DNA from 4 places in the Alishewanella sp. HH-ZS genome. Region 2 is predicted to be linked to each of the others. Evidence: predicted binding sites of a transcription regulator. Region 2 holds the regulator's gene; each other region holds the start of a gene.

Region 1 (7,511 bases), on a different contig from region 2:
TTACGGCCCTGATCTTTGTCATTGGCGTAGCTCAGGGTTTTGGCCGCGCCAGCGTGTATAAAGTGATTCACGATTACTACCCTAAGCATATGGGTGCAGTCGGTGGCTTTGTTGCCGCCATTGGCGGTCTGGGCGGTTGTACCCTGCCGGTGCTCTTTGGCCTGGCGCAGGATGCACTGGGTATTGTCACCGGCTGCTTTATGATTCTGTATGGCGTGCTGGCGCTATGCATGATCACCATGTTTTTCGCCAATCAGGCAGCGCAATATCAACAGCGCCTGCAGGATGCCCGTAGTAATAATTTTTTATTGGATGACGACGAATGATGCAAATTACCGATCTGGCGACCGAGCAAAAGCTGTTGCCGCTATTGCGCCAGGCATTCCGGCCGCTGTTTTTATTCGGCGCCGCCTTTAGCGCTATCGCCATGCTGTTGTGGGGGCTGATCTTGGGCGGTCAGCTGCAGCTGCAACCTGTTGGTCAGGTATTATTCTGGCATAGCCATGAAATGATCTTTGGCTTTGCCTGTGCCATCGTCATCGGCTTTTTATTAACTGCGGTGCAAAATTGGACCTCACTACGCGCACCGCATGGCCCGACGCTGTTATTGCTAACACTGCTCTGGCTGGCCGCCCGTCTGCTTCTGCTCTTTGGCGAGGCGCTGCCCCTGTGGCTGGTCGCCCTGGTGGATCTGAGCTTTTTACCACTGGCCGCCTGGTTACTGGCGAAACCACTACTGGCGGTACAACAATACCGCAATTTGTTTTTTGTACCAGTGTTACTGCTGCTAACCGCCTGCAACCTGATCATGTATCTGGGACTTTTTCTTGGCCGTTATGACTTACAGCAACTCGGTAGTTTAAATGCCATCTGGCTAATCACCCTGTTAATGGCCATTGTCGGTGGCCGGGTGATCCCGATGTTTACTGCTAATGGCACCAAAACGCCAAAAGTTGAGGCGCTGCTCTGGCTTGACCGCGCTGCTTTGGGCAGCCTTTGGCTGATCTTTGTCTTGCATTTTTTCAGTCTGGCGCCGCTGTTACCCGCTAGCCTGTTAAGCGCCCTCTTTGCCCTGAGTGCGCTGCTGACCGCTATCCGCTGCGCGCGCTGGAAAATCTGGCTGACATTTAAAGTATCCCTGCTGTGGTCGTTACATCTGGCTTATTGGTTTATCCCGCTGGGCCTGGCGTTATTTGCGTTACGTTATGCCGGCTTTGCCATCAGCCAGAGTATCGCACTGCATGCGTTAACGGCTGGCGCCATGGGATCAATGATTCTGTCGATGATGGCCAGGGTCTCGCTTGGCCACAGCGGCCGGCTGTTACAACCAAAGCAGATTATGGCTTGGGCTTTTCTGCTGGTGGCGCTGGCCGGTATCAGCCGTACCTTACTGATTTGGTTACTGCCAGCGCATACGTTTAGTCTGCTCTGGCTGGGGATTGCTTGCTGGGTGTTGGCCTATGCCTGTTATGTGCTGGTGTACTTACCGGTATTAACCACGCCCAGAGCAGATGGCCGGCCGGGCTAGCCGGCCTTACCCATGAAGGGGTAAAGCTGGTGCCGCTTTGATTTATATCAAGCTGCCGACGCAGTGGACTTCTAAACTTCAGCTATCGCAAGTTTTAGGAAGCCACATTATGAGTCATAGTTACGAAACAAAGCCGCTGGTTTATGCCTGTTCTGGTTGCTCCAATGTGGCGCAACTGGCGAACGATCTAGCCGTGGTGATGGATCGGGAAGGCCTGGCGGAGATGTCCTGTATTGCCGGCGTAGGTGGCAAGGTTAAACAACTGGTTAAGGTTGCGCAATCTGGCCGGCCGATTCTGGCAGTCGATGGCTGCCCGCTTAACTGTGTTAAGCAAACGCTGGCCACGGTAGACGTGGTGCCGACCTGGCATCTGGAGCTTACGGCTTTGGGTTATAAAAAGCGCGATCATGAAAACTGTGATCTGGGCGATGCTTACCAGTTGTTGCAAAAAGTGCATAGCGACGTGCTGCCGCAACTGACAAAACAGCAAGGAGCCAGGCATTAACGCCGCCGGCATACCGGACAATCAGGATCCACGGTTAACTGAAACTGCTGCCACTGACCGCTTAAGGCATCAAACAACTTTAACTGGTGATACTCGGGTTCACCAACCGCAGCCAGAATCTTTACCGCCGCCAGGGCCTGCATTACCCCTAACACGCCGACTACCGGCGATAGAATCCCGGCCTCCATACAACTAAGTTGCTGTTCACCAAAAAAGCGGCTTAAACACTGATAGCAAGGATCGCCAGGCTGATGCCGTAAACTCAAGAGCTGGCCCTCAAAGCGAATAGCGGCAGCTGAAACCAGCGGCACACCGGCGTGAACACAGGCGGCATTGATGGCGTTGCGGGTGCTAAGGTTATCAGTACAGTCCAGCACCAGGCTATAGCCGGGAATCAGTTGTCCTAGCGCGGTTTCATCCAGCCGCTGCGCCAAAGCGGTCAGCTTAATGTCACTGTTTAATTGTTGCAGCTGCTGCAAGGCAATACTGACTTTTGGCTGGCCAATATCCTGCTCGCGATACAGTATTTGCCGCTGCAGATTACTGCGATCAATGTTATCGTCATCCACCAGGGTAAGCTCGCCAACGCCACTGGCCACCAGGTAAGGCGCCGCCGCGCAACCCAGCCCCCCCATGCCAACCAATAGTACTTTGCTGGCTAATAACGCTTCCTGACCACGAAAGTCCAGCGCTGGCAGCATTAACTGCCGGCTGTACCTCAGTGCCTGCTGCGGGTTGAGTATCTCAGTCATCTGCTGTCTCCTGTGGCTGTGGCCGCCGCCATAGCCAAACGGCTACCAGCAACAGGCAACCGGGTAAGATAGTTTTTAATAACAAAGGCGCTGTCGACAACCACAGTAGCAGCATACTGGCCAGCATCATGCCGGACGCCAGCCATTTCGCTCGCCGCGACACGGCGCCCTGCTGCCGCCATTGTCGGATCGACGGGCCAAACCTTTGATGCGCCAGCAACCACTCTTCAAACTGCGGCCAGCCCTTACCGGCAGCCCAGGCCGACAACAACACAAAAGGCACTGTGGGCAAACCCGGTAACGGAATACCCACGAGGCCCAAAGCCAAACTGCACAGGGCTAATAACCGGTAGCCAGTAGTTTTTAGCATGGTTATTTTAATCCCAACCGTTGCGCCAGTTTATGCAGATTACTGGCATCCAATTGCAGTGCCCGCGCCGCCTTCGACCAACATTGTTGATGTTGCTCCAGCGCCTGCAGAATCAATTGCTGCTGATACTGGTTTACTGCCTCTTTCAATCCCTGTGCCGGCAAGATTGTCGGTGCCGGCGACAATGGCGCCCTTAGCGTTTGCGGCAAGTCCAGTAACTCTGGCTGCAGGATCACGATATCACTGCGCTGTGCGCCCTGGCTGAGTGCCTTAATTGCCGCCCGGCTGATCACATGCTCCAGCTCGCGGATATTGCCGGGCCAGTTATAACCCAGCAGCGCCAGCTCAGCGGCCGGCGCCAGGCGCAAACTGCGTAAACCCAGCCGGCTGCGGTTTTGCTCTAAAAAATGCCCGGCCAGTAACGGCAAATCTTCGCTGCGTTCACGAAGCGGCGGAATGGGGATCGGATACACCGATAAGCGGTGATAGAGATCAGCGCGAAATTCGCCCTGCTTGACCTGTTGCTGCAAATCACGATTGGTCGCTGCCACCAGTCGCACATTAACCCGCTGTAGCTTATCCGAGCCCAGGCGTTGAATTTCGCCGTTTTGCAGCACGCGCAGTAATTTCGCCTGCACTGATAACGGCAATTCGCCCACTTCATCCAGAAATAAGGTGCCGCCATCGGCGGCATCGAAACGGCCAGCGCGCTCACTCAAAGCGCCGGAAAAGGCACCTTTGCTGTGCCCGAATAATTCACTTTCGGCCAGACTTTCCGGCAGGGCGGCACAATTCACATAGATCATCGGTTTGTCCGCACGCCCGGAGCGACGGTGTAACTGACGGGCAAACAGCTCTTTACCAACCCCGGTTTCACCAAGCAGCAACACCGGTAACTCCGAGCTGGCCACCACATCCAACTCCTGCAAAATACGTTGCAACGCCGGACTCTGGCCAATAATTTCATACTGCTGCGCAGCGACAGTACTGGTGCCGGCGGCCGGTAATTCGCCCTGACGCAAAGCCCGGTTTGCCTGCTCCAGCTCGGTAATGCGAATGGCGGCCTCTACCAGCAAGCTGAGTTGCTGTAACTGTAAAATGGCCAGCGCATCAAAACTGGCCGGCGACAGGGCGTCCAGCGTTAAGGCGCCCCAGCAGCGTCCTTCAACGTATAACGATACGCCCATACAATCATGCACCGGCACCGCTTCACCCGGGGTTTCCGCCAATAATCCATCATAAGGATCAGGCAGCTCGCTGCCAGGTGGAAAGCGCACCGGCTGGCGGCTGGCTAAAATAGCCGCCAGCCGCGGATGTTGTGCCACCACAAAGCGCCGCCCCAAGGTTTCACGCAATAGTCCCTGCACCGCGACCGGCTTTAACTGTGCTTGCTGCAGCTGCAATAACGCAACAGCACCACAGGCAAAATGATTGCGCAAGGTGTTGACCAGCCGCTGTAAACGCACAGCTGCTGGCAGCTCTGTCACTAAGTCGGCAAATAAGACTGCATCCAACATGGTTGTTTTTACCCTTATGGTGAAACTCACCCGAAGCAATTAGGGTTCAATTTACCATTCGCTGCAAAAAACTTATATAAATCAAAGGTGGTAGTTCTGGCATCCCGCTTGCTCTACAAGGATAACCGCCTGCTACAGGCAAACCTTTGATTAGACAGGAGTACGCTATGTTACTGGAACAACCTTTAGGCCAACTGGCCACCCGTATCGCCGGTGCGACGGCCGTCTTCCACCAATTTAAGCTGGATTTTTGCTGCGGTGGTCAGCAAAGCCTCGGTGAGGCCATCGCCAAGCGCGGTTTAAACCAACAACAAGTGTTGGCGGCACTGGAAAAACTACAACGCCAGCCACAGGCCGCTGTTGACTGGCATAGTGAGCCTACGCCAAAACTGGCCGAATATGTACTGACCCGTTTTCATCAACGCCACCGTGAACAACTGCCCGAGTTGATCCGCCTGGCGCGACGGGTTGAAACCGTGCACAGTGACAGCCCACATTGCCCGCATGGTCTGGCCAATCATCTGGCTGATATGCAGCAAGAGCTGGAAAGCCATATGCTAAAAGAGGAGCAGATCCTGTTCCCAATGCTGGTGCGCGGCGTCTATCCGTTCGGCCCAATCAGCGTGATGCTGGAAGAGCATCAGGAGCATGGCGAAGCGCTGGAGAAGCTGGATAAATTGAGCTTTGAACAGCAGTTACCACCCGGCGCCTGTAATACCTGGACCGCACTGTATCTGGGGCTGCGCGAACTGAAAGAAGATTTAATGCAGCATATTTTGCTGGAAAATGAAATTTTGTTTGTCGAACCCAAACGGCCAGGCCACGGCGATCAAAGCTGCTGTGGCAGCTGCCAGTAAGATGGAGCGCAGCGCTGCCCGCCGTTAGTCGGGCAGCTCTGCTAAATGCTGGTGCAGGATACGCCGCAACTCCAAAATGGCGGAGGACGTTTCCTGTACACTATGACCAGAGCGAATCACCATCTCCGACTGGGCACCGGCTAGCGACGCACTTAAATAAGGTACAACACCGTCAGATTGCTGCTCAACCGGTAACGCCGGTTGCTCGACTCCAATAATAGAGTGGTAGCGCACTGCCGGGTTAATCGGCAAACCGGCAGTCGCCTTAATAAAGGGATCCTGATCGCTGAGGTTTTCAATACTGGTAAAGCGCACCGGCCGGCTATTGTCCGAAGTGTCAGGATCGATCAGTAACTCGGTGACCTGCGCCAAACGTTCCAGCACCGTAACCGGCAAGGTGATTAAGCCGGCCAGCCAGCGCGCCAAGCGGTAATCGGCAACGGCGGTACCACGATGCGGTGCGGCAATAAACACCGCCCGACTGACACCCGGCAAAGCCGTTAACGTGAGATCCTCGCGAAAACGTTGGAAAAACTGCTGCCGGCGCTGTGCATCCAGCCGGCGCTGCTCACTAATCGTTTGCAGCAGACTATCGCCGGAATCGGATACCAGAAAGCGCGTTAATAAACCACCCATGCTATGGCCTATCAGCACGATATCGCGCGATGCCGGCGCAGTGCCTGTCGGATCAAAATGCTGTAAGGTACTGAGAATGCGCTGGCGGATGCTCTGTACATTAATAATCAGCGGTAAGTTCGTTGGATAATACAGTTGCCACAGCTGATATTGCTCCCGCAGGGTTTCATCGCCTAACACCTCGTTTGCCGTATTCACCCAGGCTTCCGGGCTACTGGCAATGCCATGCAACATAATGATAATTTTACGATTCGGATCATAGGGCTGCAGCATAAACAACTGCGGCTCGGCCAGCGCATCGCTGGCGCCCATCAAATTCCAGAAGGCCTGCCGCGAAAAGTCTGAGCGCGCCAGCCACAAGCCGTAACCGGCAGTAAAGTTCGCGGCCAGCGGGATCGGATTACCGGCAATCCGCACCTCACGCTGTTGTAATGGGTCGACTAAATGTAGTGTGGCCTGATCACTGGCCAATACCTCATCAAGAGTTGTTCCATCGAAACTTAGCAGTGCCGTCACCACCGGTACCGGCAATTCGCTAAAACCGCGTTCATTGCGGGCAACACTGACATCCTGCCCCACCGCAACCAGTTCAGCGCCTAAGCCATCACGACGGTATTGATTGCGCAGGCCCTTAAATGACAGGCTACTGGCGGCCAGCAATTGCTCTGGCAGCGCTTGTTGTCGAAACCGTTGATGCTGCAATAAACTGCGTACCTGCCAATTCTGGGTTTGCAAACGCACGTCCGGATCCTGTAACCAGCGGCGCTGTGACTGCGCGAACAACAACGTCGCCGCTTGTTGTACCGCAAAATTGTAGTAATCCCGCACCTGGGTCTGGCGATCAGTAAACAGCCGGTTGTATGGCGCGATGCCAGAGTAAAACAAATAGGCATAGGCGTAGCGGGCACTCATCAGATAGGCATCGATTTCCGCCAGTAAGTCTTTGTGCCGGGGTTTTGCATACCAGAGCGCCTGATATAGCCACAGCTCCGCCATGGTCGACAGCCGCTGCTCGCTGGTCAGCCCCATTGCCGTGGTTAACATTTCCGCACATTGCGCCGCCTGACGCCGGCAACTGCTCTCGTCCTGACCAAGAATCTGTAGCACAGTACCGGTATATAAGCTCAGCTCACCGGTGGTCAGGACATCACCACGGCGCTGCTTTACATAATCGCGGCTATCAACATTCGATACTGACACCATGGCGCAGCTGGTCAGCAAATTTAAACCCAATAATAACAATAAGATCTGCCAGTAATTAAACTGCCTGGGGCTAATGCGTAACGCTGCGCCTGTGTAATGCAACAAAATCCCCACCCGGCAACGGCCGGCTAAAATAGAAACCC
Region 2 (7,511 bases):
AAGGTGGCAAAACCACCGCCAGCGTGATAAGGCAAAATCTCGGATGGTCTGTCGGTTATAATTTGATTATTATTCCGCTGGCCGTAGCTGGTTTTGTCTCGCCCTATATTGCAGTGATCGGTATGTCGTTCAGCTCGTTATTGGTGGTATCGAATTCATTGAGGTTACTAAAGAAATGAGCATCATTTACGTACTTATCCCGATAGCCATCTTCTTTGTCGCAATGGGGATCTGGATTTTCTTCTGGGCGGTGCGCTCGAAACAGTTTGAAGATCTGGAAAAAGAAGGGCTGAGCATCCTGTTTGACGAGGACGATAAGCCAAAACCATCCGCGAACAAAGATGAGCCCTGATTATCTGGCCGCGCTGCTGATCGGCCTGCTGGGCAGCAGTCACTGTCTGGTAATGTGCGGCGGCATTGCCAGTGCCTTGCAACTTAGCGTGCCGGCTGAGCGCCGCCACTCAGGTTATACTTACCCTCTGCTTCTCAGTGCCGGCCGCTTAACCACCTACAGCCTGTTTGGTGCCCTGGTCGGCTACTTTGGTCTGACCGCAATGCAGCTGGCTGGCGCCTCCATGCTCTGGTTACGCTTGCTGGCAGGCGTCTTACTGGTTGCTATGGCACTCTATATCGCCCGGCTCTGGTTTGGCCTGACGCAGTTGGAACGACTTGGTCAAAAGCTCTGGCAGCGCGTCCAGCCCTATACCAAGGCGCTGTTACCACTTGACTCAGCGACGAAAGCCTATCGGTATGGCCTGCTGTGGGGCTTTTTGCCCTGCGGTCTGGTCTATTCGACCCTTAGCTGGAGTCTGGCCAGCGGCAGCCCTTTTCATGGTGCCCTGCTGATGCTGAGCTTTGGCTTGGGCACCTTGCCGGCGATCCTGGCCGTTGGTGGCGCCGCACAGCTACTGCGCCAGCTGAAAAGCGCCTTGTGGTTTCGCTATAGCACCGCCGCTATACTGGCTATCTACGGCATTTATACGATATGGCTTGCTTTGCAGAGGTTAGTTTTTTAAGCTAGCTACTATATTAGGGAATTCAGGGTTTATTCGATGCAACGCTCGGCGATTAATTGTCAGGATTGTGGTTTTAGTCAGTTGTGCCTGCCGTTTTCACTCAACGATCAGGAAATGACCAAGCTGGATGACATTATTCAGCGCAAACGACCGTTACATAAAGGCGATATCCTGTTTGAAAGCGGCACCGCCCTGAAAGCACTGTATGCGGTACGCACCGGTTCCTTTAAAACCTTTACCCTGACCGAGCAAGGTGAGCAGCAAATTACCGGCTTCCATTTACCCGGCGATATTATCGGTTTTGATGCGATTAATACCCAGCAGCATATGAGCTACGCCGAAGCGCTGGAAACCGGCATGATTTGCGAGATCCCCTTTAACAACCTGGAAATGTTACTGGACCAGCTACCCAAGTTACGGCAGCAGATGATGCGGCTGATGAGTCAGGATATCCAGGCTGATCAGCAGATGTTGTTGCTGTTAAACCGCAAAACTGCCGAACAAAAACTGGCCACCTTTTTAAACCATCTGGCCTCGCGCTACGGTAACCGTGGTTTTTCCTCCAAAGCCTTCCGCCTGACCATGACCCGCAGTGATATCGGCAATTACCTGGGTTTAACCGTTGAAACCATTAGCAGGCTGCTGAGTAAATTACATAAAGATCAGATCATCGAAGTGGATGGCAAACTGATAACCATTTTAGATGCCCCTGCCTTAAGTAACCTCGCCGGTCAGTGTTAATCGGTATTTTGTTGATTTAACACAAAGGCCAGCCTACCAACTCCGGTTATGTTGACTACACTTAATCTAACAGATTGCGTGCATCAACCTGGTAACCGGAGTCATTATGTCGATTTATAACAATGTTTTAGTGGTATTAGATCCCACGACTGAACAACAGAAAGCCCTCGACCGCGCCCTGGAGCTAAGCCGCAAACAAGGCGGTAAACTGACCGCGTTTTTATCGGTATACGAATTCTCCTATGAGATGACCACCATGCTATCCGGTGACGAACGCGAAGCAATGAAGCAGGCGGTGATTAAAGATCGCGAAATCTGGGTCAGTGGCTTACTGCAGCAGGCTCAGGCGCAAGGACTGGAGATCAGTATTCAGGTGGTCTGGCATAACAGACCGTTCGAAGCCGTCGTCAAAGCTGTGCTGGAGCATAACTTTGATCTGGTGATCAAAGGCACCCATGACCACGATGTGCTGAAATCGATGATTTTCACCCCAACTGACTGGCATATTTTGCGCAAATGCCCCTGCCCGGTGCTGCTGGTAAAAGAGCATGCCTGGCCGGCGCAAGGTAATATTATCGCCGCTGTTAATGCCGGCAGTGAGCAGGAGCATCATAAATCCCTGAATAACAGGGTGATTGATAAAGCTAAACAAATGGCTGCCATGCTAAATGCCAGGGTGCATCTGGTGAATGCCTACCCCGGTACTCCGGTTAATATCGCCATCGAGATCCCGGAATTTAATCCGCAGGAATATAACAGCACCATGCAGCGACATCATAAGGATGCCGTGAAGCAACTGGCAGCCGAACATCAGATCCCGGCAGAGCAATGTCATGTGCTGGAAGGGATGCCGGAAGATGTGATCCCGAAATTGGCACGGCAGCTTGATGCCGAGATGGTATTAATTGGCACTATCGGCCGCACCGGCTTATCGGCGGCCATTATCGGTAATACCGCTGAGCATGTGATTGACCGTCTGGATTGTGATGTGCTGGCCTTAAAACCGGCCAATTTTGTCTGTCCGCTGGAGAAATCCTAGCCTTCCAGCCTCTGCCTCTTTTGAACAGGCGCACCCTTGGGTATAATGTGCGCCTTTTTTCTGTCTGGTAGTTAATGATGTCTCACGCGGCACAAGCGAAAGCCCAATATAATCTGAACAAGCTGCATAAACGGCTGCGCCGTAATGTCGGCCAGGCCATTGCTGATTTTGGCATGATCAGCGAAGGTGACAAGATCATGGTCTGTTTATCCGGCGGCAAAGACTCCTATACGCTGTTAGATATCCTGCTTAATCTGCAGCAATCTGCGCCGGTGAATTTCAGCATCGTTGCAGTTAACCTGGATCAGAAACAACCCGGCTTCCCGGCGCAAGTGTTACCGGAATATTTAAGCAGCATCGGCGTCGATTTTAAAATTGTTACTGAAGACACCTACTCGATCGTCAAAGAGAAGATCCCGGAAGGTAAAACCACCTGCTCACTGTGCTCACGGCTGCGCCGCGGTATTTTATATCGTACGGCAAAGGAGCTGGGCGCGACCAAGATTGCGCTGGGTCATCATCGCGATGATATGCTGGAAACCTTGTTTTTAAATATGTTCTACGGCGGCAAGATGAAGTCGATGCCGCCCAAGCTGATCAGCGACAATGGTGAACATATCGTGATCCGGCCACTGGCCTACTGCAAAGAAAAAGATATTGAAAAATACTCAGTGGCGAAAGGCTTCCCCATCATCCCCTGCAACCTCTGTGGCTCACAGGATGGTTTACAGCGGCAGGTGGTAAAAGAAATGCTGCAGGATTGGGATAAGCGCTTCCCCGGCCGCATTGAAACCATGTTCCAGGCGATGCAAAATATTATACCTTCGCATCTGGCCGATAACAGTTTGTTCGATTTTAAAGCCATCAGCAAAGACAGCCCGTTAAACGGCGATGGTGATACTGCCTTTGATAAACCGGCCGTACCATCAGTGCCGGTAGGTTTTGAGCAGGATGATGAAGAGCTGAGCGTGCATCAGACGGTAGAACTAAGCTAGTTTAGCCGCAATCTACCTTAAGTATTTTGCTTTAGAAAAGCCTGGTTAAAACCGGGCTTTTTAATTCTAGCTTGCTTACTCTTCCAGCAGACGGCGATTAAAACGGATCATGGCAGTGATTTCTTCAATATACTCATGACCGCGTTCAGAATACGCGCTTAAACCGTGCGCCAGGGCTTCACCACGCAGCGGCTTATTCTCAGCGCGGTGCTCAGCCCGGATATGCCGCAGCTTCTCATAAGTATGAAAGGTATTCAGGTTGTAGAAGTAACTACGGATACTGGCCGCCGGGCTATCGAAGCGGGCAACTTCATGAAACTGATCTTCGGCACGATTTTGTGGGATCAGGCCACAGCCCTCCCGGAAACACCATTGCCCAAAGAAATTATAACCCTCGACCGCAAAGCGGCTGGTACCCCAGGCTGATTCATTGGCAGCCTGCATCAACACCAGACTTTCCGGCAGAATATCCACCCGCTTTAACAGCTCCTGCAACGCCTGGGGATCGGTTTCGGCCACATCCAGTTTAAACTCTTCATACAGGCTGTATAAAAAAGCGTATTCTTCCAGCGAGATACGCAGGTTTTTCTGCTTCTTTTCCGCAATATCTAATAGCTGCTCGCGCAACCAGAGTAAACGCTGGTTCTCGCGTTTTACATGTGGCCGCAGGTAATCAAAAAAGGCCTGTTTTTTGCGGTTAATGTCGCGGATCGCATTAAAGTCCGGTAATGGCTGTTTTGGAATATCTGCTTTCGGATACGCCAGGCGCTGCAGTAGCTTTTTCTGATCCGCTTCTGATAACGCAGTCAGCCGGCTTGGGATCTGCCATTCTTCCAAGGCTTCCGGCTCTTTAATTGGTTCCAGCTGACTAAAAGGGCTGGCGATAGCAATAACTACCCAAAGCCAAAACAGTAGCAGAATCAATTTACGAATTAAGAGCATTCACCACCTTTAATACTGGATTTGTACAAATAACGACCAAAACGGCCGCATATTCTACCGCCAATGAGGCCAGGATTCGATGAAAAAGTTCGAACTGCGCTTTTTTTCTGTTTTATTGCCTGAAAATATTGCAAATTTTTCTGTACTGAGAAACACTGCCATAGGCAGTTTTAGCTGTCTGGATGGATATTTTACTGAAGCAGGCAAACAAGATGAAAGCGGTAGAACGGTCAAATAAACTGGATGGGGTCTGTTACGATATTCGTGGCCCGGTGGCACGTGAAGCGAAACGGATGGAAGAGGAAGGCCACCGCATTCTGAAACTGAATATTGGTAACCCGGCGCCCTTTGGCTTTGAAGCGCCGGATGAAATTCTTAAGCATGTGATCCACAATCTGCCAACAGCACAGGGCTACTCAGACTCACAGGGTATCTATCCGGCCCGGGTGGCGGTAGCACAGTACTACCAGCAACGTGGTATTCTCGGTGCTGATGCAGATGATGTCTATATCGGTAATGGCGTCTCGGAGCTGATCCTGATGTCGCTGCAGGCACTGTTGAATAATGGAGATGAAGTGCTGGTGCCGATGCCGGATTATCCGCTGTGGACCGCCGCGGTGAATCTGGCTGGTGGTAAGGCGGTACATTACCTGTGTGATGAGCAACAGGACTGGCTGCCGGCACTGGATGATATCAAAGCGAAAATCAGCAAAAAAACCCGGGCCCTGGTCCTGATTAACCCGAATAATCCGACCGGCGCTGTCTATAGTGCGGATTTTCTGCGTCAGTTACTGCAGGTTGCACGCGAGCATAAGCTAGTGGTTCTTAGCGACGAGATCTACGACAAGGTGCTGTACGATGGCACTGAGCATGTTAGCACTGCCGCGCTGGCCGACGATCTGGTGATGCTGACCTTTGGTGGCTTATCAAAAAATTACCGCATCGCCGGTTTTCGCATTGGCTGGTTATTTATTTCCGGCGCCAAGCAGGCGGCACGCCAATATATTGAAGGCTTGAATATTCTGGCCTCGATGCGACTTTGTGCCAATGTGCCCTGCCAGCATGCAGTGCAAACCGCACTGGGTGGCTATCAGAGTATTAATGAGCTGGTGGTACCGGGTGGGCGCTTATACGACCAGATGGATCTGGCGCACAAACTGGTGACCGAGATTGATGGCATCAGCTGTATGCGCCCCAAGGGAGCGATGTATCTGTTTCCGAAGATCGATCTTAAAAAATACCGGATTCAGGACGACGAGCTGTTTGTGCTGGATTTTCTGCGCCAGCACAAGGTATTACTGGTGCATGGCCGGGCTTTTAACTGGCCAGAACCGGATCATTTCCGTATTGTCACGCTACCGCACAAAGAACAACTGACCCAGGCCATTAGCCGCCTGGGCCAGTTCTTACAAAGCTACAGTCAATATTAAGCTGCAGATCGGCTGCGGCCTGACAACAGGCCGCAGCCGATCTTAACCTGGCGCTTAGTTCAGCTTACGGTCGACCCAGAACTTCGTTCCTTTGATGGTAGCCTGTAACGCCAGGCCTGCTTCAGTAAACTGATAGATAGTCACCTCATCAACACTGGCTTCAGCCCCTACGGCAGCGCCTTTGTCACCGGCTTTGGCGGCGGCGTCCGCCTGCGCACCGAAGGCCCAGCCCTGTTCAATAAAACGGTTCATCGCCTGCTCAGTGTGAAACACCATCACTAAGCGAAAGTCTTTCACACCGGCGCCCAAGCCGACACCTACCTCGCCCATGCGCATATAGATATCGGCGCCGCTACGGTTATTACGCACCACGCCATAGCCACCACCAAAGCTGGCCAGCAGCAGATTGACATTGGCATTGCTAAATACCGCGTAGCCCGGTGCGCTGGCGACTTCAGGCCGGGCACTGGCTTTCTCGCGATACAACTCAGTTAGCACCTGCTGCCGCATCTCATTAATGGCAGTGCGCTGCTCAGCCGGGGTAGCATTTAAACCGGCGGCGCAGCCTTGCAGCATAAATAATAGTACCGTCAGCAAAGCTGTTTTTATCCACATAGTCCCTCTCCTATTTCGCGGTCTGACAGACCTTAACGCAATAAAGCTTAGCTCAACTATCTGAATCCGCGGTTAATCGCATTCAGGGTACTGTCAGTGCCTGCTGTATTGTCAGCGCCACAGTTAGCAGGTATGCTCCGACAGTCAATAGCCATCCGGATAGCAATATGTCTGCGGAGTTCTCGTTCCAGGCCAGCTTTGAAGCCTTTACCAATCAGCTGGCCGCTGTAGTGTTTTATGCCTTTTCCTTTAATGGGGTACCAATCCCGCTGGTGATGATCTGGCTGATCAGTGGCGCCCTGATTTTTACCTTTTATCTCGGGTTTATTAATATCCGCGGCTTTGGCTACGCTATCCGGCGCTTATTTGCCAAGCCGGAAGCCGGCAGCAGCGGCGAGATTTCGCCCTATAAAGCCCTGACCACAGCCTTATCCGGTACCGTTGGTACCGGTAATATTGCCGGGGTGGCAGTAGCCATTAGTTTGGGTGGTCCCGGCGCGACCTTCTGGATGATTATGGCCGGCCTGCTTGGCATGTCGACCAAATTTGTGGAATGTACGCTGGCGGTGAAGTACCGCCAGCTTAATGCGGATGGCAGCGTCTCCGGCGGGCCGATGTACTATATTAAGGCGGCGCTGGATAAATATCAGTTACCCTGGCTTGGCAGCGCGCTGGCAGTATTCTTCTCCATTGCCGTGATCTTTGGCTCAGCTGGCTTTGTGCACGTGAATCA
Region 3 (7,511 bases), on a different contig from region 2:
TGGCATTGTTAGCCTCAGCGAAGTGTGGATTTTCAGACCGCAAAAGTTTTAGGTAACTTAGCTGGCTATATTTAAAAGTCGATTATTCCTAAATTGGCTTATCGTAAGCTTTGCTGCTGTGGCCAGGGTTATTCTGGTATTTCAGCTGTTGCTCCTTTCTGGTACAACACTGCTATCGCCCTGAGATATGACGATTGTGGGGCGTAGGCTCCATTCTGTGAAGAGGTGGCGCAGTCGCCTAAACGTGTTTTAAACATTGACAGCAGCCCTCAAAAATGGAGGGCTGCTGTGTTTATGGTGATCACCAACTTTTCCTATTTTGGGTTTAAGCCATTAGCCTTACAAAAAATGGCTTAGCGCTCTCATTGTCTTATTAGTAATACTTCAAACCATCTGCCTTACCGCGAAACGCATAATAGGCAACCGCGGTATAGGCGGCGATAATCGGAATAACCACAACAGCGCCGAAGAAAATAATGGTCAGGGACTCTTTGGAGCTGGCCGCTTCATACAGTGTCATCTGGTTCGGCACCACAAAGGGGTAGAAGCTTAGTGCTAAGCCGACAAAGCTGCAGACAAAGATCACTTTACAGATAAAGAACGGCAGCCAGGCGCCGCGATCATCGGGCAGCGGTAGCCGCTTTAAAGCCAGATAACCCAGCGCAAACATCGCAAAACACAGCAGCGGAATGGCGGCAAATAAATAAGCCAGTGGTGGCTCGGTCCAAACCTGATATACATTGGCATTTACCAGCGGATTGATAGCGCTGACTGCCAGAATACCGGCCAGCGTCCAAACCCCGGCCAATTTACACTGCCGGATAGCATGGCGCTGTAAATCGCCACTGGTTTTGCCTATCAGCCAGGCATTGCCAATCATCGCATAGGCGGCGGTAACGCAGAGGCCGCTAAAGCTGGCAAACACGACACTGCCAACGCTGTATTCCAGCCCCATAACATAGATACCCAGCATAAAGCCCTGGCTAAAGGTTGCCAGCAAGGAGCCAAATTTAAAGGTCCAGTCCCAGCGGATTTTCCGCTCCGGTTTTACTTTGGCGCGAAAATCAAAGGCGACACCGCGTAAGATCAAGCCAATCAGCAACAAGGCGGCGGGCAAATACAGCGCATGCAGAATCGCACTGTGCGCCGCCGGAAAAGCCACCAGCAGCAAGCCGACGGCCAGCACCAGCCAGGTTTCATTGGCATCCCAGAACGGACCAATAGAGGCAATGGCGGTATCGCGCCAGGCTTCTTGCTGCATCGGCAGCGTTATGCCCACGCCCAAGTCATAACCATCCAGGATGGCATACAGCAGTACCGCCAGTGCTGTCAGGCCGGCGAACACCAGTGCCAGATTTTCTGCAGTCAGGAAATTCATGCTTCGACTCCTTCATTGGCGAGTTTGGCTTTCTGTTCCGGTAGGCCTGGCAGCGACAGGTCATATTCCTCAACCTCAATCGCCCGTTTTGCCAGCCAGAATAAGGTTTTAACATAGGCCAGCAGTAACACCACATACAGCGCCAGATACATGATTAGCGTTAAGGCAACCTGCTCACTGGCCACAGTGGTCACGGCGTCACTGGTTTTTAGCACACCATATACCAGGTATGGCTGGCGGCCGATTTCGGTCACATACCAACCGGCCAGGGTGGCGATCCAACCGGAGAACGACATGCCGATTAATACCTTATATTGCAGCGGTGATAATTCGCCTTTTCGGTACAACCGCAGGCTACACCACCAGGCAACGGCCAGCATTAATACACCGATACCCACCATCACCCGGAAACTGTAGAACACCGGCGCCACCGGTGGGTGTGCGTCCGGAAATTCGTTAATGCCTTTCAGCTCACCGTTTAAATCGTGAGTCAGAATTAAACTGGCCAGTTTTGGAATCTCAAGTGCAAAGCGGTTAGTTTGAGTTTCAGCATCAGGGATCGCAAACAGCACCAGTGGCGCGCCTTGCTGGGTATGCCAGATCCCCTCCATGGCCGCGATCTTTTGCGGCTGATGTTGCAGCGTATTTAAACCATGCAGGTCACCAACAAAGGCTTGGGTCGGTGCCAGCACAGCAGCGGTGAACAGGGCGGTTTTTAGTGTCAGGCGCGGTGCTTTTTTATTATCACCGCGATATAACCGGTAGGCAGAAATGCCCGCTACCAAAAAGCAGACCGTCAGTGCCGACGCCAGCAGCATATGGGTAAAACGATACGGGAAGGAGGGGTTAAAAATTATCGCCAGCCAGTCAGTGGCATGCGCTACGCCATCACGCATTTCAAAGCCAACCGGAGTTTGCATCCAGGAATTGAGCACCAGGATCCAAAATGCCGACAGCGTAGTACCTATTGCCACCAGTAAGGTGGCCAGCGTATGCAGCCAGCGCGGTACCTTGTTAAAACCAAACAGCATAATGCCGAGCATGGTTGCTTCGAGGAAAAAGGCGGTCAGGATTTCGTAGGCCAGTAACGGGCCGGCAATATTGCCTACTGTCTCCATAAAACCCGGCCAGTTGGTGCCGAACTGGAACGACATAGTAATGCCACTGACTACACCCAGTGCAAAGGTCAGTGCAAAGACTTTGACCCAAAAGCGGTAGGCGCGCATCCACACCGGGTGCTGTGACAGGTCAAAGCGGATTTTAAAGTACACCAGCAACCAGCCCAGGGCGATGGTAATGGTTGGGAACAGGATATGAAAACTGATATTGGCCGCAAACTGAATGCGTGACAGCAACAGGGTGTCTAACATGGCAACCTCACTACAACAGAACAACAGGTGGCAAAAACAGCTAGGCTTGTTTTGCCGGATCTTTTTTACCTAAAAACTTATCGGTAAATTCCAGTACCTTGCCAACGCCGGAGCCTAACTTCATTAAGGTATTCAGCTTCTCCGGCGACAAGGATTGCAGGCTTTGCGTCCATTCAGTAATGTTCTCCAGCAGATCGTGAATTTCGGCGATGCGCTTTTGGGCAAAGGCTTCTTCCGGATTAGCCGCTTCGTCCATCATAATGTCACGCAGTAAGCTAAGCGTCGGGTCCATTTCCCGTTTGCGCCGCTCTTCAAACACCCGGTTGGCCATATCCCAGATACTACCGCGGCTATGATAAAACTCGCGCCGCTCGCCGGGTTTATGGCTAACCTGCACCAGCTGCCAGCTACCCAACTCTTTTAACCCCATACTGACATTGCCGCGCGAAATCCCCAGCAGCTCACCAATTTCATTGGCACAGAGCGGTTGCTCGCTAATCACCAGCAGGGCGTAAATTTGGCCAACGGTACGGTTAAAGCCCCAACGGCTGCCCATTTCGCCAAAGTGGTAAACAAAGGATTCAATCATTGGAGTCATTTGCATATGCGCATCCCGTTACTGAACTTTCAGAAATTTCTGAAATAATAATACGCTTGTTGCTTGATCCAGATCAACATAATTTGCAGGTATGGCTGCGAACTAATTAAAAGAATTTAGTGGGCGTTGAGCGCACGATTCAGAAAAAAAGTTGGGCTTTTCTATCGACAGGACTGTTAAGGCTTGATAGAACTGCTAAAGTAGTGAAACTCACCCGCGAAACATTCATTACGGATCAAGTTAGTTACGCCGTTAACTTAATGCAAGGTTTAACCTATGTTTAGAACAATATCCATTCAAAAACGTTTACTGGCAGCCTTTGGCGCTCTGGCTTTTATGCTGGCCGCGCTGGGTCTTTATAACCTGAATACCATGTCGCAAATTCGTGAACGGGCGAATTTGGTTGAAACTAATACTTTACCTTCACTAATGAGCCTGGCGGACTTAAATCTGAACGTCACCCTTCTGCGGGCCTTAACCTTACGCTTGATGTTAACTACCGACATTACGCAGGAAGGCGCCACACTGAACGAAGTAGAGCAATTACGAGCAGAGGTGCGGCGTAATGAGCAGGCATTTTCTGCTAACATATATCTGGATGAAGAGAGGGAAGTTTTTGCTGATTTCGAAAAAAGATTACAGCAATATTTGCAGTTACAGCAAGAAGCGATCGAGTTTCTGAAGCAGGACGAGACCGGTATGGCGCTGGATTTGCTGCAGCAAATTAACCCGATTACGGCACAGATGACAACGGATTTACTCGATCTCACCCGTATCAAACAGCAAGCTGCTAACACCGCGCGAACCGAGTCAGTCAGTGCTTATCAGGCCGCCCGTATTATTGTTATTGTACTAATAGTGTTAGCGGTGGCGATTGCTATAGTGATTGCACTGGTTATTTCGCGCAGCATTAATGCACCGCTGGAGCAAGCGGTTGAGTCTGCCCGGCAAATTGCTGAAGGTGATTTGACGCAGCGTATCAATAAAGACGGTGACGATGAGTTAACCCGCCTGGCTGAAGCCTTACAACAAATGCAGCAAAAACTGCGTGATGCCATTGGCCATATCGCCAGCTCAGCCAGTCAGCTGGCCTCTGCTGCGGAAGAACTCAATGCCGTTACCGATGAGTCAGCGCGCGCCATTCAGCAACAAAATGACGAAGTACAACAAGCCGCGACGGCTATCACTGAGATGAGCTCAGCCGTTGATGAAGTGGCGGCAACGGCGATGCAAACCTCAGATGCGTCTGCACAATCGGCCAACTTGGCCAAAGATGGTAGCCAGAAGGTTACCCAGACCCGTGCTGTTATCGGCAAGATGAATACCGAGGTTCAGCAAAGCGTCACCGTGATTAATGTGCTGGCAGAAAAAGTCTCGTCAATTAACCAGGTGCTGGAAGTGATTCGCAGTGTGGCCGAGCAAACCAACCTGCTGGCGCTGAATGCGGCGATCGAAGCAGCCCGCGCCGGTGATGCCGGCCGCGGTTTTGCCGTCGTCGCCGACGAAGTGCGTAGTTTGGCGCACCGCACCCAAACCTCCACCGGTGAAATTGAACAAATGATCCAACAAGTGCAAGGTTCGGTACGTGAAGCGGTAAATGCCATGGGGCTAATTAGCCAAAACGCTGGTGATGCCCAAAATGTGGCTGAAGAAGCTGCCGCAGCCCTGGGGCAGATCGCGACCAATATTACCAGTATCAGCGATCAGAACCATGTGATTGCCAGTGCTGCTGAAGAGCAATCGAAAGTGGCACGGGAAATTGACCGTAATATTATTACTATCAGCGACCTGGCGAACCAGACCTCGGCAGGTTCGCAGCAAACCTCTGCCAGCGCAACAGAATTGTCGCGATTAGCAATTCAACTTAATGAGCTGGTAAACCGCTTTAAGGTTTAATTCATGTAAAGCAACAGGGCGCTATCGGCGCCCTGTTGCTTTTAGAGCTTATGCAATTTTTCGTTACCATTCCTTTGTGGCAAGCTGATTGTGATATTCTTTCAGCTAGTTAACAGAGGAATGATTATGCCACGCTACTCCGCCGACTTTATTAAGATGATGCCCAAGTCCGATTTACATTTGCATTTGGACGGCAGTTTACGGTTAGACAGTCTTATCGACATGGCCAAACGCAGCCAGGTCACTTTACCTTCTGAGACGGTAGCTGGCTTAAAAGAGCTGGTGTTCAAAGAGCGCTATCAGAATCTGGGTGAGTATCTGCATTGCTTCCAATATACCTGTGCCGTGTTACGCGACCCGGAAAACCTGCAGCAGGCCGCTTACGAGCTGGCACTGGATAATCAGGCCGAAGGCGTCAATTATATTGAAGTGCGTTTCGCCCCGCAGTTGTTGATTGATCTGACGCGCGGTATTGATTTTGACCAGATTATGCATGCAGTGAATAACGGGCTAAAGCAGGCGATGCAGGAGTATAACGCCACTGAAGCGGTGCTAAGCGGTCAGAAGCCGCCGTTCTACTATGGCATTATTAACTGTGCGATGCGAATGTTTGGTAACAAAGGTTTCTCACCCTATTACACCAACCTGTTTCAATTAATGCGTGATTTTGCGCCAATGGATGTGATTAAGCTGGCGGCGATGGAGCTGGTGCGTGCCAGTGTCCGGCTGCGTGATGAAGAAGGCATGCCGATTGTTGGTCTGGATTTAGCCGGGCAGGAAGCAGGCTATCCGGCCGGTAAATTTAAAGAAGTATACGAATACGCTCACCAGCACTTTTTGCTAAAAACCCTGCATGCCGGTGAAGCCTACGGTGCCGAGAGTGTGTTTGAAGCCATTACCGAGTGCTATGCAGATCGTCTGGGGCATGGCTACTCAATGTTTATACCGGAGATGATTCAGGATCCGGCTATTTCCGATAAAACAAAATATATCAATAACCTGGCTTCTTATATCGCCGATAAGCGTATTGCGATTGAAGTCTGTTTAACCAGCAACCTGCAAACCAACCCGGCGATTACCGATATCCGCCAGCATAAGTTTAAAGATATGCTGGAGCATCGTATTGCTACAGTCATTTGTACCGATAACCGCCTGGTATCGAATACCACAGTCAGTAAGGAATACCAGCTGGCGCTGGATAACTTCGACGTGCCGTTAAAACGGTTAAAAGATATGGTGGCCTATGGCTTTAAGAAAAGCTTTTTCCCAGGCAGCTATGTCGAGAAACGTCAGTATGCTAAACAGTGCCTGGAGTATTTTGACCGTGTTGCCCAGCGCTATGGCTTTATTTAATTGAAATCAAAAGCTTACTGTTAGCTGGCCTTTATTTGGCTGCTAGCTATTTCTGCTGTCTGAGGTAGTGTCGCTTTTTGCATACAGTTTAAGTTGTTGATTTTAAATGGAAATTTTTTTACCCCGTTTTAAGTGTCGCTAATTAGCAACAGTTAGCGACACCCCTATCCGCATTACCCTGTCAGAAATCACCTAAGTTTTTGAATCTAAATTGAAATTAAATGTTGGCACGCAGCATGCATTAACTATGGTAACGCTGCAGGGGAATAGCGTAAAAGCAATGCAGTATTACTTTTACGCGATTCTCCTGAGACAGCAAAGTTGCTCCACTGCGGGAGCCCATAGCCGGAGAAGTACCATGGATATGTTCTTAAGTTTTATCACGCTGTTTTTAGTTGCCAATATGGCTATCGTTTTTACCTTACTGCGTCGGGTTGACCTGAATAATGCCAGCGTCCAGGCCTGGGAACAGCAGCAACTGGCGCATTCAACTCAGGCTACGCAAGCAGTTTATGCTCAGGGCATGAACACCGAGTTAGCCCAGTAACCTATCCCATAGATCAGCTGTTGAGCTGAATCTGCCTTGGCCAGTCTTAGTACTGGCCTTTTTTTTGCCCGTAGCAGCTAATTTATACGGCTAACGGCAATACAAGGCCCTGAATTTTCAGTAAACTAAAGTCAGAATTCTCTGAGGGTGGAGCCCATGCGCTTTTCCATTCAAACGGCGTCATTGCGACAGTTAGTACTGCTAAGCTTTTTTCTGGCCCTGATCCCAGTCGGAGTTTTATTGTGGCAGAGTAATAAATCCCTAAGTGGTGTCAGTAATTATGCCATTACCTCGGCCGAGCAGGCAGTGTCGACAGTGCGCCAGGCAGAAAGTATGCAAAGCCTGGTAGTCGATATCGAGCGGGCTGTG
Region 4 (7,511 bases), on a different contig from region 2:
GAAAGTGGGTACCTTTCACCTATAAAGCAGTGGGTAGGATTCTATTTCGCACCAAATTACGATGCACGCTTTGGCATAGCTTGCCAAAGCGGCGCAATTCATCAAACTTAGGGATGCGGCCTTGTTTTAGCGCGCTTTCCCAAAAGCAGAGTTCAGAATCGACCAGTTCCAGCATTTTCTTTGGACAGCCCTGACAATCGCTATTGGTAATGCCGCAAACATAGGTTGCCGGTTCGTAGAGCGGCAAGGTGGCTTTGACTTCGCTAATCAGCTGCTGCATGGCGGTTTGCAGCTTGGGTTTGTTACTCATTGCGCCTCCGCTGGGACTGATAACGCAGTTTACGGCGGGTAAGGCCTGCGCGCTATGCCTCCACAGTAGTAGCTAAGCTAAGAAAAAAGGGGGCCAGCAAGCCCCCAAACCGCCTCCGCCTAATTGCGCAAGGGGCCAGGAACGCCTTAACCGGTTTTCTGTAAGCGGTTACTGGCCTGACGTTGATAATGCCGCAGGCTATGTTCCTGCCGGCGGCCGGCGCTAAAGGCGGAGATACGTTTTAAATAGCCAATGACCCGGGTGCCGTAATCAATATCCGGGCTACCACATTGGGCACAGCGGCACAGCGTGCGCTTATCAATGGCGTCACACTGATTACAGATAGTGATTTTGACGTTAACACAAAAATAATTACAGCCGGTATGAGCAGCAATATTCAGCAGTTGCAGATAGCCCTGCAGATCCAGCTTTTCTTCCAGGTTCAGGTGCAGCGCTGAGCCACCATCCAGATAATCTAGTAGCTGACGGCCATGTAGTTGAAACTTGTCCAGCGTATTGCTTTGCTCGTCTTCTACCACGTAAAAATAGGAGTTATAGCAATCACGCGGCACAACATAGCCATCTTCGCGATCCCACTTGGCGTTCTTTACCCCCAGATTTTCCGCTGGCACAAACTCGGTATTAAACAGATAACCGTATTCGGCTTTTGCCGCCTTATTAGCCTCAAAAATCACTTTTAGCTGTTGCTGCACAAAGTTGATATAGGCGGCATTATTGCCAGCGCTTAGGCCCTGGGATTCGGCGGCTTCAACCATGCCGTTAATGCCAATGGTCAGAAATTGTTTATCCAGGCTGATAAAGCCGGCATCGTATACGGTGAGCAAGCCGGCCGCTTTATACTCTTCCAGGAGTTTGCGGTAGGCAACCTGATATTTATGGATTTTGCTGACCTCTGTTGCTAAATCACGGCCATCCTGGACCAGCCGGTTCATATTGAGAGTAATCACATTAATGGAGCCGGTCGCTACTCCGCCAGCGCCTAACGAATAAGAAAAGGTATTATCGCTGATTTCACTACGCAGCCGGCAGCAGCTTGCCAGTGAGTCGGCATTATCAGACTGATAAATAAAAAACGAATTCCCGGCTGCCATTTCGCGGGCTATGTCGATCGCGAACAGCTGGTCTTTGCAGCGGCCGTTCTCAGTCAGCATGGCGACGGTGACCACCGGGAAGGTGAGGATAGTTTTCTCGCGCTCTTGATTAAACCAGCTTAGGAAAAATTGCTGTAACGCTGACACCGAAGACCATTCTGGTTTTACAAAGTCCGGAAACACAAAGTTGCCAAACATGCTGGCAAAATAGTGTTGGTCATACACTGAGATATTCCAGAATACACTCTGATAACCGCGTGCTGCTGCCGGCTGGTTTAGTGCATACACCACATGCTGCAGATGGTTTTCGATTTGTTTGCGATGGGTCTGCAGATAGTTGTCGCCATAATCTTTGCGTGCGAAGTAGTCGAAGTAGGTCAGAAACTCGACTGTGGCCACGGCCCCGGCAAACTGGCTGGACACGGCGAATACAAAGTTAACAAAGCAGCCGCAAAAGGACTCCAGATGTTTCGGAGCCTGCGACTCGCCCCCCAGTTTCGTCAGACCATCGCGTAAGAACGGATACATGGTAACCGACACACAATAGGGCTTCAGGCTGGTTTCGTCATGCACATAAATTTCATGTTGCTCAATTTGGCGCAGATACTCCTTCGCCAGCTTAGCATCAAATAATTCGCGGATCTTATTGCTGACCAGAGCGCGATTAACCTGAATAAACTGATCTTTCATCAGCTCAGCCTCCAGGGTCGCAATATTTTTCTGGGTGACATTGGCATTGGCATCCAGTTTCGAACCATCGGCAGCATTAGGTGCCAGTAAATATTGCTCAATAAAACTCAGTTTCTTTTGTAGTTGTTCGGTGTTAAGCGCCGCCATAGCCATTCCCTCTTGCATTGTGTTAGTTGCGTTGTTGAAAGTGCGAATTCAGACACTGGCCTGTTCGCAAATCGATAAATCTTTGATTGGTGGTTGGGCTTTGCAAACCGCCGCGCGCGGCAAACCAGCGCCCGGTTTTCACAAAAGTCAGCTCACTGCGGATGGATGGGCTTAGCTCAGCCAGTTCCAGCCCGGTATAGAGGCAGCGTTTTAAGCCTGCGGTTTTACTCAGCGTCAGCAGTTTTAGTAATGCTGGCGCTGCCCATTCGCCGCCTAAAAACAGCACACAGCTAATCAACCCCTGATAATCCTGCAAACGTTGCTGAAAATGCTCCGGGCTAAGGGGGTGTCCTTGTTTGGGATCCCAGCTATCGGCGCTATGGCAACCTTTACAGCCCAGCTGGCAGCCACTGAAGGTGTATGCCAGCGACACTTCGCCGGGTACTTCTTGCCAGACAACTTGTTCAGCGGTGTAATACAGCATAAAACCCTCTATCTTGTGTTGGTATTGTTAATTATCACTAGATATTGTGGTTTAGCTTAGATGCTTAGCGCGGTGAAAGGTTGATCCAGATCAAATTTTGCTAACTGTAACCGCCAGGCTGGCTTGCCAGGTCGCGTCATTACAGCAGTTGTTACCCCATCGGTGGTACAGGGGAAATTGCTTCAGCGTCGGTTAAGGCCGGTGGGCCACAATCAACAGGTGTTTAGCCAGAAATGGAGCCTGCTATGAAAACAGGTATCAATAAAAGCTTGGTAATTGCCACCCTATTAACCTTAACGGCCTGGCCGCTGAGTGCGCATCAGCAGCGCTATGATCCGGTCGAGCAGGTGGCACAGGATGTGGTCGCCTTTACGCTGCAACGGGCGGCAGACGAGTTGTTAAGGGTGGCGCGGATTGATCCGGTGTACCAGGGTTATAGCCGGCATTATGAAATCCGGCATGCCCCACCACGTCTTGACGATCGTACCCGTCAGCAACTACGTCGTTTAGCGGCTGAGCATCAGCGTAAACTGGCCAGTTATGAGCGTGAGCTGGATCGGGAGCTGGACAAACTGGCCCGTGAATACCGGCACGATACCCGCAAAGGGAAAGGCCGGCCACATCATAAAGAGCGGGAGAAATTTCAGCGCAAGGTGGATCGGGCTTACGACAAATTTGCGGTAAAAGTGGAACGCGAGCATGACCGCTTTGATCGCCAGCGCGATCGCATTCTGCGCGATGCCTATGCATATCTACCCAGACGCTAATTAACGGTTTGCACTTAAACCAGGCCGTATTCCGGTAAGAAAAAACCGCCAGCTGAACACCAGTGGCGGCGCGGAGAGACCAGCACGGATGCTGGTTGTGGAGCCAGGAATGCCTGTTACTGCATCAGTGGTGAGTCAGATAACTGGAAGTCATAGCCATCAATGTTGGCCTGAACGATCAGTTGATGAATGTACTGGGCAATGGCTTTACGCCTTACCTTTTCATTTAAGTAATCGGCAATTTTTTGCTTAACGGCGCTATAAGGCAGGGGTTGACCTGGTACCTTACGCATCACTTCGACCACATGCACCCCATACCGACTTTCGACGCCCTGCGGCATTAAACCGGGTTCAGCACTAAAAATCTGCCGCTCAAACTCCGGCACGGTCTGACCACGACTGATTTGTCCAAGACTGCCGCCAGTTTCTTTCGACGGGCAGGCCGAGTAGGTGCGGGCGGCCTCGACAAAGGGTGTGCCTTGGTGCAACTGTTGGATCAGTATCTCCGATAGGGTTTTAGCTTCAACCCGGGCAGCATCATCTTCCGGCGCCGCGGCCAACAGGATATGCCGTACCTCTAACAGCGGTGAGCTGGTAAAGCGTTGCGGATTCAGTTTGTAATACTGCTCACATTCGGCATCTGTGGCCGTGGGGATCACCACCTCGTGCGCCAGTAACGCATCCAGATAGTTATTTTCGGTAACCACATTATTTTCGGTGCTGATTTCCAGCCCCAGCGCGGTCGCACGCTGGCGCAGCAGTTCGCCAATCACCAGCGACTCGGCGGCTTTTAACATCGCCGTACGTTTGCTGTCTGCCGGATGGTACTGCATTTCCGCCATAATGGCGGCTTCGCTAATTGGGATGTTATTTACTTGAATCATATTAACCTCGGAAGCCAAATACTGTTGGCGAACTTAACCTCAGTCTGAAACGAGGTGGTCAGCGCGCAGTACACTTTGGCCGGGGACGTCTTTCGCATGGATGCGAAAGGGGAGCCTACAGGGATGTATTTACGGCGTGCCCCGGCAAAGTTGTACGGAGTGCTTACCACCGGATGAATGGTCGCAAGCACTGCCGCAAACACGATTAAACCATCCCACCTTTACCGCACAAACCGCTGCCGCACTATCTGGTGCTGCCGGCGCATATACTGTACCGGCACACTTAACATATGCACTAAGCGGCTGAACGGGAATACTACAAACAAGCTTAAGCCAAGGAACACATGCAGCTTAAAGATCCAATGCACGCTGCTAATTGACTCTGCCGCGGCAACGGAATTAAAGGTGACAGTGTTTTGTGCCCAAGCCATTAATTTCAGCATTTCAGTACCGTCCAAATGCCCCATCGAGACAAAGATAGACAGTAAGCCCAGGATCAATTGTGCGTACAGTAACAGCAGGATAGCGATATCCATCGGGTTACTGGTGGCTCGGATGCGTGGGTTAAACAGCCGGCGTTTAATCAGAATAGTCAGGCCGTAGAAACAGATCAGGCCAAAGATACCACCGGCAACGATAGCGATCATTTGCTTCATTGAGCTGGTAATACCAAACAGATACCAAAGCTCTTTTGGTAGCAGCAGGCCGGCAAAGTGACCTAAAAAGATCCCCAGAATACCGATATGAAAAGCAATACTGCCTTTACGCAGTTGTTGGCTTTCCAACAGCTGGGATGAGCTGGTTTTCCAGCTGTATTGTTCGCGGTCGTAACGGATCCAGCTGCCAATCACCATAATGGCGATGGCAATATAGGGGTAGATCCCAAAGGCAAACAGGTTTAAGTGTGCCATGTAAATGCTCCTTAAGCGCGCTTCGCGGCGGCTTCGTGAAATAGTTCTTGTGCCAGGGCGTCGGTATGCAATAAATCCGTGCTCAGCGGTACAAATTGATCGCGCCGTTGTGATTCACTCGGTTTATTGCCGGTGCCGCAGGCGCTGTTGGATTGCTCAGCGCTCATAAAGGTCACCATTTCCTCTTCCCAGACTTTATCCAGCGCCTTAGGGCTGTCGTCGCGTTTTTCGTTAGCGATCTGTGCCTTGATATCGGCCAGGTCGACCTCTGCTGCCGATAGCGCCAGCAGGGCCTGGAACAAAGCGGCGTAATTCGAGTCGCGCTGTTCCAGCCGGCAGGTCAATACCGCCAGGATAGGCGCAATTTCTTCCAGCCCAATTTGCGCATTTTCCGCGCCCTGGGTAGATAAAAACTCCAGATAGAGTGGCAGGTAGTCGGGTAATTCTTTGACCCCGATATCTAAACCGGCTGCTTTGTACTGCGCCTGTAAATCAACCATGGCCTGACCACGGGCACGTGATTCGCCATGCACATGCTCAAAAATCAGTAGCGATAAGGAGCGACCACGTTCAAACAGACCATCGTATTCAGATTGCCAGTCCATCAGCTCAGCGCCGCAGCGCTGACTGATAAAGGCACTGAGACTGTCTTTCTTGCTCTGCGGTAACTCACTGGCCGCAACCACGGCCAGTAACTCATCCTGTGCGGCAACCAGCTCGGGCCTGGGGTAATCCAAAAGCACGGAAATTAACTGTAGAATTTGCATAAAACCCCCTTAATCCTTTAGCTCAACCGGAATAACCTGGCGTACACCTTTGGCCTTAGTGCCAAACAGGTTAACGTCGTTATTGCCATCGCCACAGCCATTACCAAAGGTAAAGCCACAGCTGGATTTCAGGTCATAGGCATTTTCGGCATAGGCACGGTGGCTGGTTGGGATCACAAAGCGATCTTCATAATTGGCCAGCGCCATATAGCGATACATTTCTTCTACCTGCAGCGCATTGAGACCCACTTGCTTCAGCACATCCAGATCCTCGACGCCATCAACCTGTTGCGAACGTTTAAAGGCGCGCATCGCAATCATCCGCTCTAGGGCGCGAACTACCGGTGCTTCGTCGCCAGCGGTCAGCATATTGGCCAGGTAACGCAGCGGAATACGCAGCGACTTCAGATCCGGAATTTCGCCATTCATGCCGACATGACCGGCCTGCACTGCGCTTTGGATCGGTGACAGTGGTGGTACATACCAGACCATCGGCAGGGTACGGTACTCAGGGTGCAGTGGCAGCGCCACTTTCCAGTCCATCGCCATCATATACACCGGTGAACGCTGGGCTGCTTTAATCCAGTTATCGCTGATGCCTTCAGCACGCGCCGCAGCAATTACCGCCGGGTCGTTCGGATCGAGGAAGATATCCAGCTGTGCCTGATACAGATCTTTTTCGTTGGCGACACTGGCGGCTGACTCGATGCGGTCGGCATCGTACAGCAGTACGCCTAAGTAGCGGATCCGGCCGACACAGGTTTCCGAACAGGTGGTCGGCTGACCGGCTTCAATCCGTGGGAAGCAGAAGGTACATTTTTCGGATTTGCCGGACTTCCAGTTGTAGTAGATTTTTTTGTACGGACAAGCCGAGACACACATCCGCCAGCCGCGGCATTTGTCCTGATCGATCAGCACTATGCCGTCTTCTTCCCGTTTATAGATGGCACCAGACGGGCAGGCCGCCACGCAAGCCGGGTTTAAACAGTGCTCGCACAACCGGGGTAAGTACATCATAAAGGTCTTTTCAAACTGACCGTAGATGTCCTTCTGCACTACTTCGTTGAAGTTATTATCTTTTTTCCGTTTCTCGAACTCGGTGCCGAGGATTTCCTCCCAGTTTGGACCCCATTCGATTTTCTCCATCCGCTGGCCGCTAATCAGCGAACGCGGGCGGGCCACCGGCTGGTGCTTGGTATCACCCACATTATGTAAATGCTGGTAATCGAAATCGAACGGCTCGTAATAGTCGTCAATTTCCGGTAAGTCCGGGTTGGCGAAAATATTTGCCAGGATGCGGCGTTTACCACCGATTTTCAGTTGCAGTTTGCCGTTTTCGCGGACCCAGCCGCCATTCCATTTTTGCTGGTTTTCCCACTCTTTCGGAAAGCCGATACCAGGCTTGGTCTCGACGTTGTTAAACCAGGCATATTCGACCC

What was found. The regulator FNR, encoded in region 2, switches genes on or off when oxygen is low (the NO sensors DNR and NnrR bind a similar motif). The targets are predictions, from matches to a motif close to TTGATCTAGATCAA.
Region 1: the regulator FNR is predicted to act here: its motif matches at 1,566-1,579, upstream of A9165_RS01735 (putative zinc-binding protein).
Region 3: the regulator FNR is predicted to act here: its motif matches at 3,410-3,423, upstream of A9165_RS11780 (GbsR/MarR family transcriptional regulator).
Region 4: the regulator FNR is predicted to act here: its motif matches at 2,824-2,837, upstream of nrdG (anaerobic ribonucleoside-triphosphate reductase activating protein).

The regions. Positions count from the first base shown of each region.
Region 1 is NZ_LZEJ01000002.1:117,205-124,715, forward strand. It holds gene A9165_RS01725 (nitrate/nitrite transporter) at 1-326, shown strand, start outside; gene A9165_RS01730 (NnrS family protein) at 323-1,528, shown strand; gene A9165_RS01735 (putative zinc-binding protein) at 1,638-2,033, shown strand; gene moeB (molybdopterin-synthase adenylyltransferase MoeB) at 2,030-2,785, opposite strand; gene A9165_RS01745 (YbaN family protein) at 2,778-3,155, opposite strand; gene norR (nitric oxide reductase transcriptional regulator NorR) at 3,158-4,672, opposite strand; gene ytfE (iron-sulfur cluster repair protein YtfE) at 4,840-5,529, shown strand; gene A9165_RS01760 (triacylglycerol lipase) at 5,554-7,473, opposite strand; gene A9165_RS17050 (EAL domain-containing protein) at 7,439-7,511, opposite strand, start outside.
Region 2 is NZ_LZEJ01000007.1:70,668-78,178, reverse strand. It holds gene A9165_RS04400 (heavy metal translocating P-type ATPase) at 1-179, shown strand, start outside; gene ccoS (cbb3-type cytochrome oxidase assembly protein CcoS) at 176-352, shown strand; gene A9165_RS04390 (sulfite exporter TauE/SafE family protein) at 342-1,016, shown strand; gene fnr (fumarate/nitrate reduction transcriptional regulator Fnr) at 1,053-1,757, shown strand; gene uspE (universal stress protein UspE) at 1,864-2,796, shown strand; gene ttcA (tRNA 2-thiocytidine(32) synthetase TtcA) at 2,874-3,791, shown strand; gene A9165_RS04370 (glucosaminidase domain-containing protein) at 3,867-4,733, opposite strand; gene A9165_RS16870 (hypothetical protein) at 4,813-4,971, shown strand; gene A9165_RS04365 (pyridoxal phosphate-dependent aminotransferase) at 4,946-6,163, shown strand; gene A9165_RS04360 (YSC84-related protein) at 6,218-6,778, opposite strand; gene A9165_RS04355 (sodium:alanine symporter family protein) at 6,946-7,511, shown strand, end outside.
Region 3 is NZ_LZEJ01000028.1:1,468-8,978, forward strand. It holds gene A9165_RS11765 (DUF3240 family protein) at 1-52, shown strand, start outside; gene A9165_RS11770 (cytochrome d ubiquinol oxidase subunit II) at 374-1,378, opposite strand; gene A9165_RS11775 (cytochrome ubiquinol oxidase subunit I) at 1,375-2,748, opposite strand; gene A9165_RS11780 (GbsR/MarR family transcriptional regulator) at 2,789-3,352, opposite strand; gene A9165_RS11785 (methyl-accepting chemotaxis protein) at 3,623-5,242, shown strand; gene A9165_RS11790 (adenosine deaminase family protein) at 5,369-6,595, shown strand; gene A9165_RS11795 (hypothetical protein) at 6,954-7,142, shown strand; gene A9165_RS11800 (sensor histidine kinase KdpD) at 7,299-7,511, shown strand, end outside.
Region 4 is NZ_LZEJ01000002.1:92,012-99,522, reverse strand. It holds gene A9165_RS01650 (hypothetical protein) at 20-310, opposite strand; gene nrdD (anaerobic ribonucleoside-triphosphate reductase) at 457-2,259, opposite strand; gene nrdG (anaerobic ribonucleoside-triphosphate reductase activating protein) at 2,282-2,743, opposite strand; gene A9165_RS01635 (hypothetical protein) at 2,989-3,510, shown strand; gene A9165_RS01630 (peptidylprolyl isomerase) at 3,627-4,394, opposite strand; gene narI (respiratory nitrate reductase subunit gamma) at 4,616-5,305, opposite strand; gene narJ (nitrate reductase molybdenum cofactor assembly chaperone) at 5,317-6,072, opposite strand; gene narH (nitrate reductase subunit beta) at 6,082-7,511, opposite strand, start outside.